DNA from 3 places in the Lactiplantibacillus paraxiangfangensis genome. Region 2 is predicted to be linked to each of the others. Evidence: predicted binding sites of a transcription regulator. Region 2 holds the regulator's gene; each other region holds the start of a gene.
What was found. The regulator LexA, encoded in region 2, represses DNA repair genes until DNA is damaged. The targets are predictions, from matches to a motif close to CNAACANNTGTTNG.
Positions count from the first base shown of each region.

Region 1: gshAB (bifunctional glutamate--cysteine ligase GshA/glutathione synthetase GshB) is a predicted target of LexA. The motif match lies at 1,883-1,896, and genes of this name have one in related genera.
Region 3: AAA939_RS01840 (ATP-dependent DNA helicase) is a predicted target of LexA. The motif match lies at 1,772-1,785, and genes of this name have one in related genera.

Region 1 covers NZ_BTPW01000014.1:1,206-6,003, reverse strand. Annotated here, with positions in the region: gene gshAB (bifunctional glutamate--cysteine ligase GshA/glutathione synthetase GshB) at 1-1,835, opposite strand, end outside; gene AAA939_RS09005 (replication-associated recombination protein A) at 1,958-3,238, shown strand; gene AAA939_RS09000 (hypothetical protein) at 4,284-4,439, opposite strand; gene AAA939_RS08995 (hypothetical protein) at 4,599-4,798, shown strand, end outside.
Region 2 covers NZ_BTPW01000006.1:53,603-58,400, forward strand. Annotated here, with positions in the region: gene AAA939_RS04215 (tRNA1(Val) (adenine(37)-N6)-methyltransferase) at 1-496, opposite strand, end outside; gene AAA939_RS04220 (lysophospholipid acyltransferase family protein) at 610-1,245, shown strand; gene AAA939_RS04225 (YneF family protein) at 1,377-1,613, opposite strand; gene AAA939_RS04230 (DUF896 domain-containing protein) at 1,717-1,956, opposite strand; gene lexA (transcriptional repressor LexA) at 2,112-2,741, shown strand; gene AAA939_RS04240 (DNA alkylation repair protein) at 2,777-3,418, opposite strand; gene AAA939_RS04245 (hypothetical protein) at 3,539-4,168, shown strand; gene AAA939_RS04250 (hydroxymethylglutaryl-CoA synthase) at 4,216-4,798, opposite strand, start outside.
Region 3 covers NZ_BTPW01000002.1:166,813-171,610, reverse strand. Annotated here, with positions in the region: gene AAA939_RS01840 (ATP-dependent DNA helicase) at 1-1,734, opposite strand, end outside; gene AAA939_RS01835 (hypothetical protein) at 1,890-2,261, opposite strand; gene AAA939_RS01830 (acetate/propionate family kinase) at 2,448-3,656, shown strand; gene AAA939_RS01825 (NAD(P)/FAD-dependent oxidoreductase) at 4,057-4,798, shown strand, end outside.

The DNA.
Region 1 (4,798 bases), on a different contig from region 2:
AGCGGTCGCGCATTTTTACGGTCTAGCAAGGTCTGAACGGTTGAACGCCCATCCCCCACAATGTTAGCGGGGATCCGCTCAACAATGGCCTTGACCTGACCGCCAATGACGAGGAACCGGTAGCTGGACGCAACAACTAATTCTTCAGCCATCACCGTCTGGGTTTGCTCAAAGAGTTGCCGAACTACTTGTTCAAACAACTCACGTTTGGGCATGATCCGAAAAGCAACGACCTTATGATCCTGATCCGTGGCCTTCAGGACAATGCCACCTTCACTCACAAACCGATCATAGTCGTCAATTAGCTGATTAGCTGAATGATAGGTCTGCGAGGCCGGTACCTGCACCCCGTGCTCGGCCATAATCTGCTTAGCAGCCACTTTATGCGTCAAAACCGTCGTTAGTGCTTGAGGATTTAAATCCGTTCCACTCCCACTCACGACTAACTGTGCGCGTTCTTGCTGAGTCAACCGTAAAATATTGGCTTTTTTATCGATCACGCTGACCTGGATGCCCCGTGCTAACGCCTGTTCCGTCAATAATTGACTCGACAGATCTAAGTCCGTAAATCCGGGGAGTTCAAACGGACGGTCGGTTGCGGCTGCTTGATAATCCCGTGCGCGCTGGTTTGCCCACGCTAACGGATCTTTTTGAACAGCAACCTGGGCACTTAGCGTGAGTTTAGGATTGGCGACCCGTTCCTTCAAGTGATCTAATAACACGGCGTCACTATTAGGTAACCCGTTCTTAGTCACAAAATGACGCAAAGCATCTAAGACTTGGGTTGCCGGTACGGCTTGGGCACTGGCCGTTGTCGGATTCTCACCCGTCACTTGGTCGACCAACTGATCCGCCTGTTCATTCACTTGAGCCACCATGGCAGTCGGTAACGCCGGCATCATGACAAAGTAGCTGGCCAACAGCCGTAAGAATTCAACCGCATTTTGATCCACACCAATCGGACTGGTTGGATCGAGGTCTAAGCCACGAAATTCCAAGTAATAGACCCCTTGGCGTGCTAGCGTGCTTAACTGGCCGGTGCTCCGAAAACGCACGGGCCCGTCAAAATCACTGACTGATAACAGCTCTTTTTTACGGACGTCAGCTTGTAATTTAGCCACGTACCGGTCAATCGACGTGTAATCACCTTTGACCTGACTGTACCGGTTCGCCGAGTGATGCACACTGCTTCGTTGCCGCTTAGTGACTTTATCAGTGACGTCGAACGTTGGGGTTGCCCCGAAGAGGTACTGAATTAGCCAGTTCATGCGCACAAACCCTTGGGCTGCCTTCAGATAGACCGCATTCCGAAAATCAACGTAGCTATCAAACTGCTGATGAAACGTTTCCGAATATAAACGCGTAAATAACTGTTCATCAAAACTTAAATTAACGTGCGTCCCGGTCGTCATTAAGCGACGCACGTCATATTTTTTAGCTAACGCTTGGCGGCGTTTAAACCCAACCGTATCATTGTCGGCTAGCGGAATCTCCGTTAACTTTTCTGGTAAAACGGGGTTACTCGATAACGGCCATAGATAGTCGTCTTCCGCCAACGCTCGCCGGGCCGTGGTATTTAAGCCGGACAAGTAAGCCATTAACGCATCAACATCAGCCGTCGCTGGCGTCACCAACTTCAACTGCGTCTGCGCAAAATCATTATGGATTTGATGATTCTGACGCGTCTTTGCTAACGCATCGGGCATCGGTTGCGTTGATAATTTACCGCTACCGTCCACCCGCTGCATCGTGACTTCTAAGCCCATATTTGAATGGCTTACGAGCGGAATCAAGTGGTACTCCGTGATTGCTTTACCAATGGCATCTAATTCCATCTAAATCAATCCTATCATTTTTAAGTTATTATACCGTACTGGGTCCTGAACCAATCGTTCGGTGTCCGTCTTCCTAAATGCTATAATAATTAGGACTACTTTTGCAAGGGAGATTTTAAAGGATGCAACAGCCATTAGCTTATCGGATGCGGCCTAAAACCATCGAAGACGTCGTTGGTCAACAACAACTCGTCGGTCCCGGTAAGATCATTGCCCGAATGGTCACGGCTAAACGCCTGTCCTCAATGATTTTATACGGTCCCCCGGGTACTGGTAAAACTAGCATTGCCAGCGCAATCGCTGGTTCAACCAAGTACGCCTTTCGCATGCTGAACGCCGCAACTGATAGTAAAAAACAATTACAAATCGTCGCTGAAGAAGCCAAAATGAGCGGGACCGTCATTCTCTTGCTAGATGAAATCCACCGTTTGGATAAAACCAAACAAGATTTCTTATTACCACACTTAGAGAGCGGCCGCATTATTTTGATTGGAGCCACGACTGAAAATCCCTATATTAGTATTAATCCAGCGATTCGGAGTCGGACTCAAATCTTTCAAGTCTTCCCACTAACGGCGACTGACATTCAAACGGCCATTGAGCGGGCCTTAAAAGATAAAACCAACGGGCTTGGCGACTACGACGTTGACTTAGCGGACGGTGCCATGCACCACCTGTGTACCGCAACGAACGGTGATTTACGTAGCGCACTCAACGGACTGGAACTAGCTGTCTTGTCTTCAACACCAGACGACCAAGGCATCATCCACGTCACACAAGCCATTATCGAAGAGTGTTTGCAAAAAAAGGCCCTTTCCGCTGATAAGGATGGTGACGCCCACTACGACGTCATCTCCGCGTTTCAAAAATCAATTCGGGGTTCCGACGTCAACGCGGCGTTGCACTACCTCGCCCGCTTAGTCGAAGCCGGTGACCTGAAGAGCATTATGCGGCGCTTAATGGTGATTGCGTACGAAGACATCGGGATGGCGAATCCACCCGCCTGCGCCCACACGGTCATGGCGGTGCAAGCGGCCGACCAACTTGGTTTTCCTGAAGCCCGCATTCCGTTAGCGGACGCAGTGATTGAACTTGCCCTGTCACCCAAATCAAATTCGGGGATCAACGCTATGGACGCCGCTTTGACTACGGTCAGAAAGGACCATTACGGGGACATCCCCGCCGATCTAAAGGATGCACATTACCAAGGGGCCGCCAAACTAGGTCATGGCGTCGGTTACGACTTCCCACATGATCACCCCGGTGACTGGGTCGCACAACAATATTTACCAGACGCCATTAAACGGGCCGAATATTATCAACCCAAGACGAACGGTCGGTACGAAACCGCCCTCGCCGAACAATATCAAAAATTATTAAAGGCTAATGCTAGAAACCGCTAACAACATTGTCCTATTGCGAATCATTGCAACTTTTATTTTTATATGCTAGACTATAAGTCGAAATTACTAAGGTGTGCGCATTGCCCTAAACAAAGTGTTGCCGAACAAGTAATTTAACTTTGGGAAGAGTGTTAGCTAGTTATCATAACATGCCTTATCCTTTGGTAGTTAGAGGATTAGTCAGCTCATCCCACCTGCGTTGAAGCGGGTCAATACTGAAGGGCGGTTAACGGCACCACTAGTTTTTCCGGAAGTTTACTTCCGTTGGTCAGGACTCCGGTTCTGGCCTTTTTTGTTGCAATTCAAAATTACTTTTATAAAACTAAAAGCTAAAGGTTGAAATGTCTAAAATCGATATTAACACCGTAATAGTAGCGATAGTCACTCCTAAATTATCCGCTCCGTCGGGTAGCCTCGGTGTGCTATGGGGGACGCTCCCAGCCAAAGTACGGTCTGCTCCCTCAATTCAAAGCCGATAACCCACGTCTTTGAATCGCCCCGCAAGATTGGCGTAAAATTCGCCCGCCAATCTTGCCGACACAGCACACCAAGGCTACCCGACTGCGCTAAAAACAGTCTTACTATCGGATAATCGGAGGTTGTCACCGATGATATCGGTCGTGAAGGTGGTATTGATTGTTGCCGGTCTTTACACCACGGACGGTCCGGGACAATTGCGACTTTTTCAATCGTTTCGGGCGAGGCGGAAAACCGTTCTTTTGTAGCCAATCCCATGGCCCACTGCTTCTGCAGGCGCAGTTTAATAGATGGTGCTATAACAACGTTAATGGCAACAAAATTAGTTCAGCTTGTCGTTTCCAGCCACCTATGATTACATCGGCCATGGCGACCGGTCCAAGCCTAAGGAACATCTTGGCCCGCGTCTCGCAAGGCGTCGGTGGCGTAAACTGGAAATTTGCCACCCCCATGGCAGGTATATCATGGTCGGCCTTCAGCTAAGTAAAAGGATCTAAAAAATTGATTTAGGCTGTTTTTAACTAGTCTTAGTGTAGCCGGACAGCGGTTGTGGGCAGTGACGGCCACGTTAGCTGGCGTTTTGTGCCAGGTTACGTGGCGGGGCGACTTGGAAGACTTGGGTTTTAGGCTTCCAAGCGAGGCGAAAGACCGCTTCTGGGCTGTAGCCGCCCCCACAGCCCACGACTGCTGTCCGGCGAAGCGATGAATGATCATACTTTGTCATTGTTAACTGTTGATATGACAACAATTGGAACTATTATGGAACTTTCAACCTTCAGAACTTTAATTATAAAATCAAACCCTGCGCACACATCAAGTGTGTTACCATTTGAAAAGCGTTAATTAAATATCAAAATATAAGTTACGAAAGGACGATATCACCTTGATCACCCTAATGCTCATTATTTACACCCTGATTGCTGGTTGGATTGGCTACTACCTTGTCAGCCACCAGTCCCGCCCCTTTCTCACATTTGATCCTAATCAAACGCCAACGGTCAAGCACGTTGCGCGGTACGGCGGTAGCTTAATGCTACTGGTCGCCGTTGGTAGTGCCGTCACCGTTTTCTTTCAAAGTACCGT
Region 2 (4,798 bases):
TCAGTAAGTCACTCGTCACCGCCATGATCTGGTCTAAGTTAGCAGTCAGTTCGTGACGGGCAATGGCTAAGTGTGGATTAGGATTTTTGACACTACTTGGTTGGTTTTTAAAATATGGTGGGTTGCACAAGACGGTATCGATCGAATCCTTTGCCAATCGCGTCGTCACGTTCAATAGATCTTCATTCAACACCGTGACCTGTTGCTCTAAATTGTTGAGCGTCACACTCCGTTGTGCCATGTCTGCCAAGCGCGGCTGTAACTCAACCGCGGTAATGTGGCCATGCGTTCGTTCGCTAACAAACAAACCGACTGCACCGTTACCCGCGCACAAATCAACAATCTGACTCTTGGCGGTTTTAGCGACCTGTGCAAACGCGCCTAACAAGACAGCGTCAAGTGAAAAGGCAAACACTTGGGAACTTTGAATAATTTGAATGTTTTTACTATATAGTTGGTCAATCCGCTCGCCAGCGTTTAACGCTACTTGGGTCATAACGTGACCCCCTTCTCTAAAAATATCATTGCAAGCATACCATATAATCTACTTGCAGAATTTCAAAAATTTCGTCATACTGTGAGCAGTTATTTAACGAAAGGAAGATCGTGATGTTTTACTCATTTATGCGTGGCCTCGTTCGGCTGATCGTCACCCTCATTAACGGTCGTCCCCGTTTTCAGGGACGCGAAAATCTGCCAAAGGGCACTTATATTTTAGTGGGTCCGCACCGGACTTGGTTCGACCCGTTGTACTATGCACTTGCTGGCAGTCCCATGAAGTTCAGTTTTATGGCCAAAGAAGAACTCTTTAAAAACCCCGTACTACGCTATATTTTGAAGCACGCCAATGCTTTTCCAGTTGATCGTAATCATCCTGGTCCGTCCGCAATCAAAACGCCCGTTAAGTTTTTACGTAAGGGTAGCCTTTCCTTGATCATGTTCCCATCCGGGACACGTCATTCACAGGAACTAAAGGGTGGCGCGACGGTCATCGCTAAAATGGCTGGCGTACCACTAGTCCCAACGGTTTATCAAGGGCCACTAACTTTCAAGCGGTTATTCAGCCGCCAAAAAGTCACCGTTCGCTTTGGCGAGCCAATTTATGTTGACCGGAAATTAAAGCTCGATGATGCCGGGCAAAAAACGATTGAACAGCAAATGCTGGCCGCTTTCGATAGTCTCGATCAACAAATTGATCCTGACTTCAAATACGTCGATCCAGCGACTCAAAAGCACGCCCAATAAGGACGTGCTTTTTTATAAACTTTAGAAAAGTGCGTGCTTATTTATAGAAGCAATCGCACTTTTTTACGTTGAATCAAAAAAAGTGCCGGAAAATTTCCAGCACCCCGTAGCCTAAACTAAACATAGCGACCTTATTTGCTATCGTTACGTGAAGCAGCCTTCATAGAGTTCAACATCTGGTGCAACTTCTTCTCGGATGGGCGTTGACCCATTTGCATCATCATGCTGCGTAGCATTTCTTCACTAATCGGTGGGTTTTGTTTCAAGTAGTTTTGCATGTAGTGACGCGCACCAAAGAAACCACCAGTCAACCCAACTAAAATGCCAAGGACCACAATTAAGATCCAAACACCTGTAGATAAAGTCATTCCCTGTTCCCTCCCTTATTACAGTCTTCAATAAACTAGTCTACACAAATTAATAATAAAAGAAAAGGAAAATTTGTCGAATAACAAATTTTCCTGAAAACGGTTAATCATTCCGCAAGCCCCGTTCGCGTTGAATATTGCGAACTTTTTCTGGTGTAACTTCCTTACCCTGCTTGTCAAAAACTTGTAGCGATTCAACTTGTTGCCGAAAACCGGCCCGAAATTCCTTTAAGTACTTCTGACGTAAATCCTTACGTTCAACTTCTTCTAATTCGGTTAAACCCTCAGCCTTCGCTTTGTGGGCTAACTCGTTGATTCGATTTAATAATTCTTTTGAAATCAATGTAAGTGCTCCTTTCAAAACAAGAATAGAATACACGAGAATTGACCCTAAATCAATTAAAAGTATTTGTCAACCGAACATTTGTTTGAAAGCGTCGAAAAGCTATGCTACAATTGGGACAAATCATTAAAGAAAATATTAAATGAGGTGCCAAGATGAGTAAAACATCGGAAAGCAAACAAATGGCCGTTCTTCGTTTTATTTATGAACGCGTCAATGAAAAAGGATATCCGCCAACCGTCCGTGAAATTGGCGAAGCCGTTGACTTGTCTTCGACTTCAACCGTTCATGGTCACATTGCACGACTAGAAAAGAAAGGGTTCATTGAAAAGGACCCAACGAAGCCCCGGGCAATTGAAGTTACAGCCGCCGGTTTTGAAGCCCTCGGCGTTGAAACGACGCCCCATCAAATTCCGGTACTCGGAACGGTTACCGCCGGCCAACCAATCTTAGCCGTTCAAGATGCCACCGACTACTTCCCAATTCCAAAGGACTTAGAATCTTTTGGCGGGGACCTCTTCATGCTAACCATCCGTGGTGAAAGTATGATCAACATCGGAATTTTAAACGGCGACCAAGTCATTATTCGTCGTCAAAGTTCCGCTGATAACGGCGACATTGTCATTGCGATGACCGACGAAAACGAAGCCACGTGTAAACGATTCTTCAAGGAAGCTGACCATTACCGGTTGCAACCAGAAAACGACACGATGGCCCCAATCATCTTAAATGACGTTTCAATTTTAGGTAAAGTTGTCGGTTTATATCGCGACATGCTCTATTAGTCTGACGATTTAAAGTCAACCCATTTACGGGTTGGCTATTTTTTTAGATGTTTTTGGGCTTCCCGTTGGGCCAATTTGGATAAAGACACCGTGGCTAAGGTCGCTTTGACCCACGCTGGGTCCGTTTTCGCATAGTCTCTGAGTGCCCAGCCAATCGCCTTTTGAATAAAGAAGGCGTTGTCGGCATGATTTAGCTCGATTGCACGTCGTAAATAATTTTTATCGGTGGCACCCTTTTGACCTAACTGAAGCGTTATCCCAACCCGACGCACCCATAAGTCGTCCGCCGTCAAAAATTGTGAGCCAAAATCAGCTAACACCGAGTGTTGAAAGATCCAGGTCGCTATGACTTTGCGCCAGGCATCCACACTATCCCACCACGGCTTAACGGTCACTTGTTGCACGCACCATTGAAACTGTTCGGCCGTTAGTCGCCGAACATTAGCCAGCGCAAGGTCGATTGCGACGTACTGATATTCGCGGTACGGTTGCTGGTAGTAAAACGCCAACCACTGGCTCAGCTCTTCTGAAGAAAGTTGTTTGCTTTGCCGTTGAACTGGCGCAGTTAGTTGACGACGCTCGGGAGTTTTGACTCCCAAGAAATCAAACTGATCACGCATATAGGCGGCCATTGCCGCTTGATTTTCTGGATGACTTGGCAAAAATAAGTTTGGCACCCTACCACTTCCATTCCGCTGTTTTTAGAACTTTACACATTATTTTCCAATTCTATACCGGTGAGCGAATAGTTCAATGGTATAATAGTTATACTATTTCAAATGTCGGGAGTTGGTCTCATGTTATTTTTAGCCATTATTGGCTTTCTTGTTTTTTTATTAGCTCTATTTTCAGTTATTTCCGCTCGTCAAAGTGGTGGGGGCTGGAAGTTTTTAGCCGGGGTTGCGGTTTTAAGCGCCCTGGTGACCGGCTACGCGATTGTTAAGTTACCTTATTGGCCCTATAACCAAAAGTCATCGACTACGGCCAAAAAGAAAGCCGCTTCTTCGTCGTCAGTCACCAATAAAAGCAGTCGTGCTAAGTTAGGATCCTCACAAGTCATCTTCAATGAAGACAGCCAAAAACGGGCCGCTGCCACCACTAAGTTGAAGGAAGAAAATATTCTCAAACAGTTGCAAAGCAACTATAAGGGTGTCGGCACAGTTGCGTTCGACAAAGCTTCTAAGACCTTCACGATTACCCCCACTGGGAAAAAGTACGTTAAATCACTAAAAATCATTAAAGCGCACCCCACGGATAATCAAAAGGCCATTACAACCATTACCACTAACTTCAAGTCACTATCGAAATCCTTGAAAAAGAACCTAACTTCTGGCTATACCATTCGATTACTCGAACCCGGTAAAACCGACGCCACGCTAGTTAGCGTTAAAGATGGTCAAGTCATAACTAACAATTTAAATAAATAGACAAAAGCTTGTCAGACCAAATCATTGGTACTGACAAGCTTTTTTATTTACGCCAATTGATCTAAATACTGACGCTGTTCATCACGCTGTCCGGTTAACACAAACCGGTGTGGATCCGTGTGATAGTCAATCGTTTGATCCGTTGCTTCCCAGGCAAGTTGCTGATTGAAACATTTTTCATAGGTCGCAACGTCTACCCGCTGACGACGTGCCAATCGCTGTGGTAATCCTAGGTCGATACCGGTTAAGTAGCCGGGTTGGATGATACCAGTGTAAAATTCACCTTCGGCCCCAGAACCGTAACTAAAGAGCCCCAGTTCGTTACCCACCTGAAGATCTGGATCAGTAAGGAGTTGTGATAATAAACTCAGGTATAACGACCCAGTATACAGATTGCCGACCTGCCGATTCAGCTTTCGGGCACATTCAAAGTGTGCCACCCAGGCTTCCTGCTTAGTTTCACTGACCATTGGCAAAGCACTACGTAAGGCTTTAAGTCCCATTTTTGTATATGGCAAGTGGAAAACTAAGGCGGTCAAATCTTCAGCCCGGGTTTTGGTTTCCGACAAGTAACCCTTGAACACGTCCTGAAAGTAATCGACATAAATATTTGACGAATACTTACCATCG
Region 3 (4,798 bases), on a different contig from region 2:
AACGTACTGCGTCACCAAAATCGCTTGGTGCTTCGGCGGAAATGGGGAAGGCAACTGGTAGGCGAGACTGTTTGCTTCGCCGCCTAAGACCCGTTGGTAGTACGCCATCGGGGACAGGGTCGCGGAGAACAGGACCGCACCGGCACCGAGTTTCAGCGACCCATCTAAGAAGTCACTAGGATCAAGGCAGAGTTCCTTGACCGTTAGATGGTGGCCGTCTAAGACGAACCGGGTCTGATAGCTCCCATCGTACAAGTCCCCGATTTTGACGAAGGTTAAGCACGCAAAAAAGTAGTCACGGACGGCGTCTAAGAGTGGGGACGGCTTTTGTTGTGTCATCCAGTCAGTGACAAATTCGTTAAATGTTCGTAGGGTTCGCAAAAGGGGCTCCGGTGGGTCCAGCGTCACTTGTTCGGTGACGCCGTCATCTAACAGGGATTGACTGAGACGCGTGAAGCTGCGGCGTACTTTTTTGAGCGCTTGTTGTAAGTCGTCACTTGGTTGCGTTTTATCGGGACGGGCTAGCTTTAATATGGACCCAATTGCTTGGTCGCTGACGGCCGCCGAATACATATCCCGGGCCCGACTGACGAGGTTGTGGGCTTCGTCAACGAGGAAAAAGTTGTCGTCGTCACCCTCGCTGAAGAACCGTTGTAAGTAAACGAGCGGGTCGAATAAGTAGTTATAGTCACAGATGACCACGTCACAAAAGAGTGAGGCGTCCAGTGAAAATTCAAAGGGGTCCACGGTATGTTTACGAGCGTAGCGTTCAATCACTGGTCGTGTGATCTGATTTTCGTGAGTGAGCAAGTCTTTAAGCGCTGGTTTCAAGCGGTCGTAGTAGCCAATCATAAACGGATTTTCTTCCGGGATTAAATCCTGTTCTTCCGGAAAACGGATCTGGTCTTTGGCCGTCAAGGTGATGCTCTTAATGACCAATCCGTCGTGACTCATGAGATCAATGGCTTCCTCAGCCACGTGCCGGGTACTTTGTTTCGCGGTGAGGTAGAAGAGGCGTTCAATTAAATCCTCACCGAGCGCTTTGACGGCCGGAAAGAGTGTCGAAATCGTTTTACCAGTTCCCGTTGGCGCTTCGACGAAGAGGCGTTTGTTGAGCCTCACGGTCTTGTAAACGGCCGCGGCGAGCTCACGTTGTCCGGGTCGAAACGCGGGAAATGGAAACGGGAGGTCGTTAATTGAGGCGTTGCGCTGCTTGCGAAGGTCCGCCCGTAACGTGAGCCAGTACTCGTATTCGGTAATGAGGTCTTTGAAGAATTGGTCGAGTTCGGCGCGCCGCAGGACCTTTTGTTCTTTGGTCACTTTTTCGGTGCTGACTTGAAAATAGGTCAATTGTAAGGTGACCTTATCAAGCTCGGGATGTTCTTGTAATAATAGGTAGCCATAAACTTTGACCTGGCCCCAGTACAGGGTGCGGGTATTGTCGCTTAGGTCATCATACGCCTGATCGGACGTTTTGATTTCTTCAATCAGGGCGCCGTCGTCGTTTAACTGGATACCGTCTGCGCGGCCAGAAATGACGTAGTCGCTCCCGTTCATCGTCACGGTCTTTTTAAGGTAGACTTCGCTGTCGTAGTCTTCACCACGACTACTTTGGAGCCGCCGATGAATTTTAGCCCCATTTAAGGCGGTATTCTGACTATTTTTAACTTCGTTTAGGTCGCCTTGACGAAGAACGAATTCAACGAGTTGACGAATACCAATTTTAGGTGCCATCGGACGGTTCCTTTCTGAATGGATTGACTTTCATTATAAAACATCTGTTCGGGTTTGTCTGCGTTAAGTCGGATTGCGGTATAAATAACCGGTCAGACCGCATAAAAACGGGGGTCCCAGCTGTTTGGGACCCCCGTTAACTGCAACTTAGTTCATTATTTTTGGTACCAATTACTGTGGCGCTGACGAATCGTTTTACGGAGACTAAAGCCGTAGCTAACGATCAGTGCGGTCAGTAAGGTCGCAACCGCGGCACCTAACCAGGAGTGGGGACTACTAAAATAGCCCGCATAACCCGCGCCAACACTAACGAAAATGATGACAGGAATCAATATATTGATAGGTGCTGGGTGTAAGAAGATAAGCCCGACAATCCACAAGCCAGCCGCTGTCACCACGGCGTCAACACTGACGGTTGTCCCGAAATTAGTGATTAATGCCCATAATGCGACGATTGCCCCAACGACTAACAATAAAGCGGCGAAACTGTTACTGAGAGTCCAAGAAAAATGCTTCTTCGTCATCATGATCATCGCCTCGCTTTCTTTGCTTTTATTATACCGTAAAATGGGATAATGAAAAAAATGATAAGTTGGGAATATTGTTTACAATGATATGAAAATATAAGCTTTTTGAATAAAACCTTGAAAGCGCATCCATTATTGGCTAAACTGGCAGTAGGCACACTTGATGATGGATGGAGGAAATATAGCATGGCAAAAATATTAGCAATTAACGCTGGTAGTTCAACTTTAAAATGGAAGTTATTTAGCGTTCCAGAAGAAACGGTGATCGCCTCAGGGATGGTTGACCGTTTAGGATTACCTGATTCAGTTTTCGTGATTAAAAAGGCGGACGGGACGAAGTACAAAGAAACCCGTCCAACGATCGATGCAAAAGAAGCGGCTGCGATGGTCCTGACTCGCTTGAAGAGTGATGGCATTTTGGCCCATTTATCCGAGATTACAGGGATTGGTCACCGGGTCGTTGCGGGTGGCGAACACTTTAGAGATTCAGTGATCATTACCCCCGAAACGTTAAAGGAAATCAAAGATTTGTCTGAGTATGCGCCGTTACATAATCCAACGCAAGCTTATTACATTGAAGTCTTCCAAAGCTTATTACCAAAGGTGGTCCAAGTGGCTGTCTTTGATACGTCGTTGTTTGCAACGATGCCAAAAGTAAACTACTTATATAGTATTCCTTACGAATATTATGAAAAATTCGGCGCACGGAAGTATGGTGCGCACGGGACTAGTCACCGTTACGTGGCAAACCGGACGGCTGAAATTTTAGGCAAGCCGTTAGACTCACTTAAATTGATTACGTTACATTTAGGGTCAGGTGCTTCAATCACCGCCTTTGATCATGGTAAGGCCATTGATACGTCTATGGGCTTTACGCCGTTAGCGGGGATTACGATGAGTACCCGTTCTGGGGACATTGATGCGTCTTTGATCCCATTCTTGATGCGGCACCTTGGGATTTCTGACGTCCAAGACTTCATTGATATTCTAAACCACAAGTCCGGGTTACTCGGTATTTCTGGGTTATCACCTGACATGCGTGACTTGGATAAGACGAAGGACAGTCGCGAACGTTCCGAACTTGCTTTGGAAATCTTCGCAAGCCGGGTCGTGAAGTACATCGGGAGTTACATTGCTGAAATGAACGGCATTGACGCTTTGATCTTTACGGCCGGTGTTGGTGAAAACTCCGTTGCGATGCGTGCACGGATCTTGAAGCAATTGAGCTACTTCGGTGTGACGGTCGATGACGAAAAGAACGACGTCCACGGTAAAGAACAAGTTATTAGTAAGGATGGCGAACCAGTTAAAGTGATGGTCGTCCCAACTAATGAAGAGTTAATGATTGTGCGTGACGTTGAACGTTTGACCGCAAAAAGTCCAGTAACGGATTAAATCAAAAGATAAAGGATCGTGGTTGTTATAACCACGGTCCTTTTGTTTTGGGCTGAAAAAAGCTGTTCGACTCCGCTAGCGACTGTTCGATGAATAATTCGTTAATTATTATTGCTTATTAAAAGTAAAATGACTGATTAGTTGACTACTGGTTAATGATGGGTATTTTTATAAACTTCAAACCTAGTGACGGTCAATCTTTTATATTATTTGTAAAGTTAGACTTTTAATGATAATCATAAAAAATTAAACGGCTTTTTAGCTGAATTTTGCGGGATTTCAGTGTACGATGTACTTAACCATATAATGGCATTTGAGCTGTCAAAAATGACCGGAGCCACAATCAATTTAGCGCGCTGTGGGGGTCGTTTGACTGAATGATGAAAGGGGTAAACAAGACATGTCAACAACTTTAGTGCTTGGCGGGGGCTATGCTGGAATGAGGGCCGTCAAGTTTTTAACGAAAGGGCTACCTAGTGGGGATCAATTGATTTTAGTTGATCAAATACCGACACATACGGAGAAAACTAATCTCCATGAAGTTGCGGCCGGAACGATTGATCCAGAACGGATTACGTATAACATTCCGTCCGTAATTGCAAAACGGGTCACGTTTGTGCAAGCGACGGTTAACAATGTCGACGTTGCAAACAAAGCCATCAGTTTCGAAGACCATGATGACATCAGCTATGATTACTTAGTGCTTGCATTAGGATTCCAGTCCGAAACTTTCGGGGTACCGGGTGCGAATGAAAATGCGTTGGCAATGGATGATCTTCAAACGGCGCAAGCGGTCTATCAACACATTGAAGACCGGGTCAAGGCCTATCAAACGAGCAAGGATCACAATGATTTGAAGATTGCGGTCTGTGGTGCGGGCTTTACCGGGATTGAATTGTTAGGTGAACTGACACAGTCATTGCCTAAATTACAGAAGAAGTATCAGGTTCCCGCAATCAAATTAGTTTGTTTGGAACGAATGCCATCAATTTTGCCGATGTTCAACCAAGACTTGCGGGACTATGCGCTGGCCTTCATGGAAAAGAACAACGTTGAAATGCGGTTAGGTTCCGCTATTACGGCGATTAAACCCGGCGCCGTTGCTTATACGGATACGGACAAAGTTGAACATGAATTTGCCG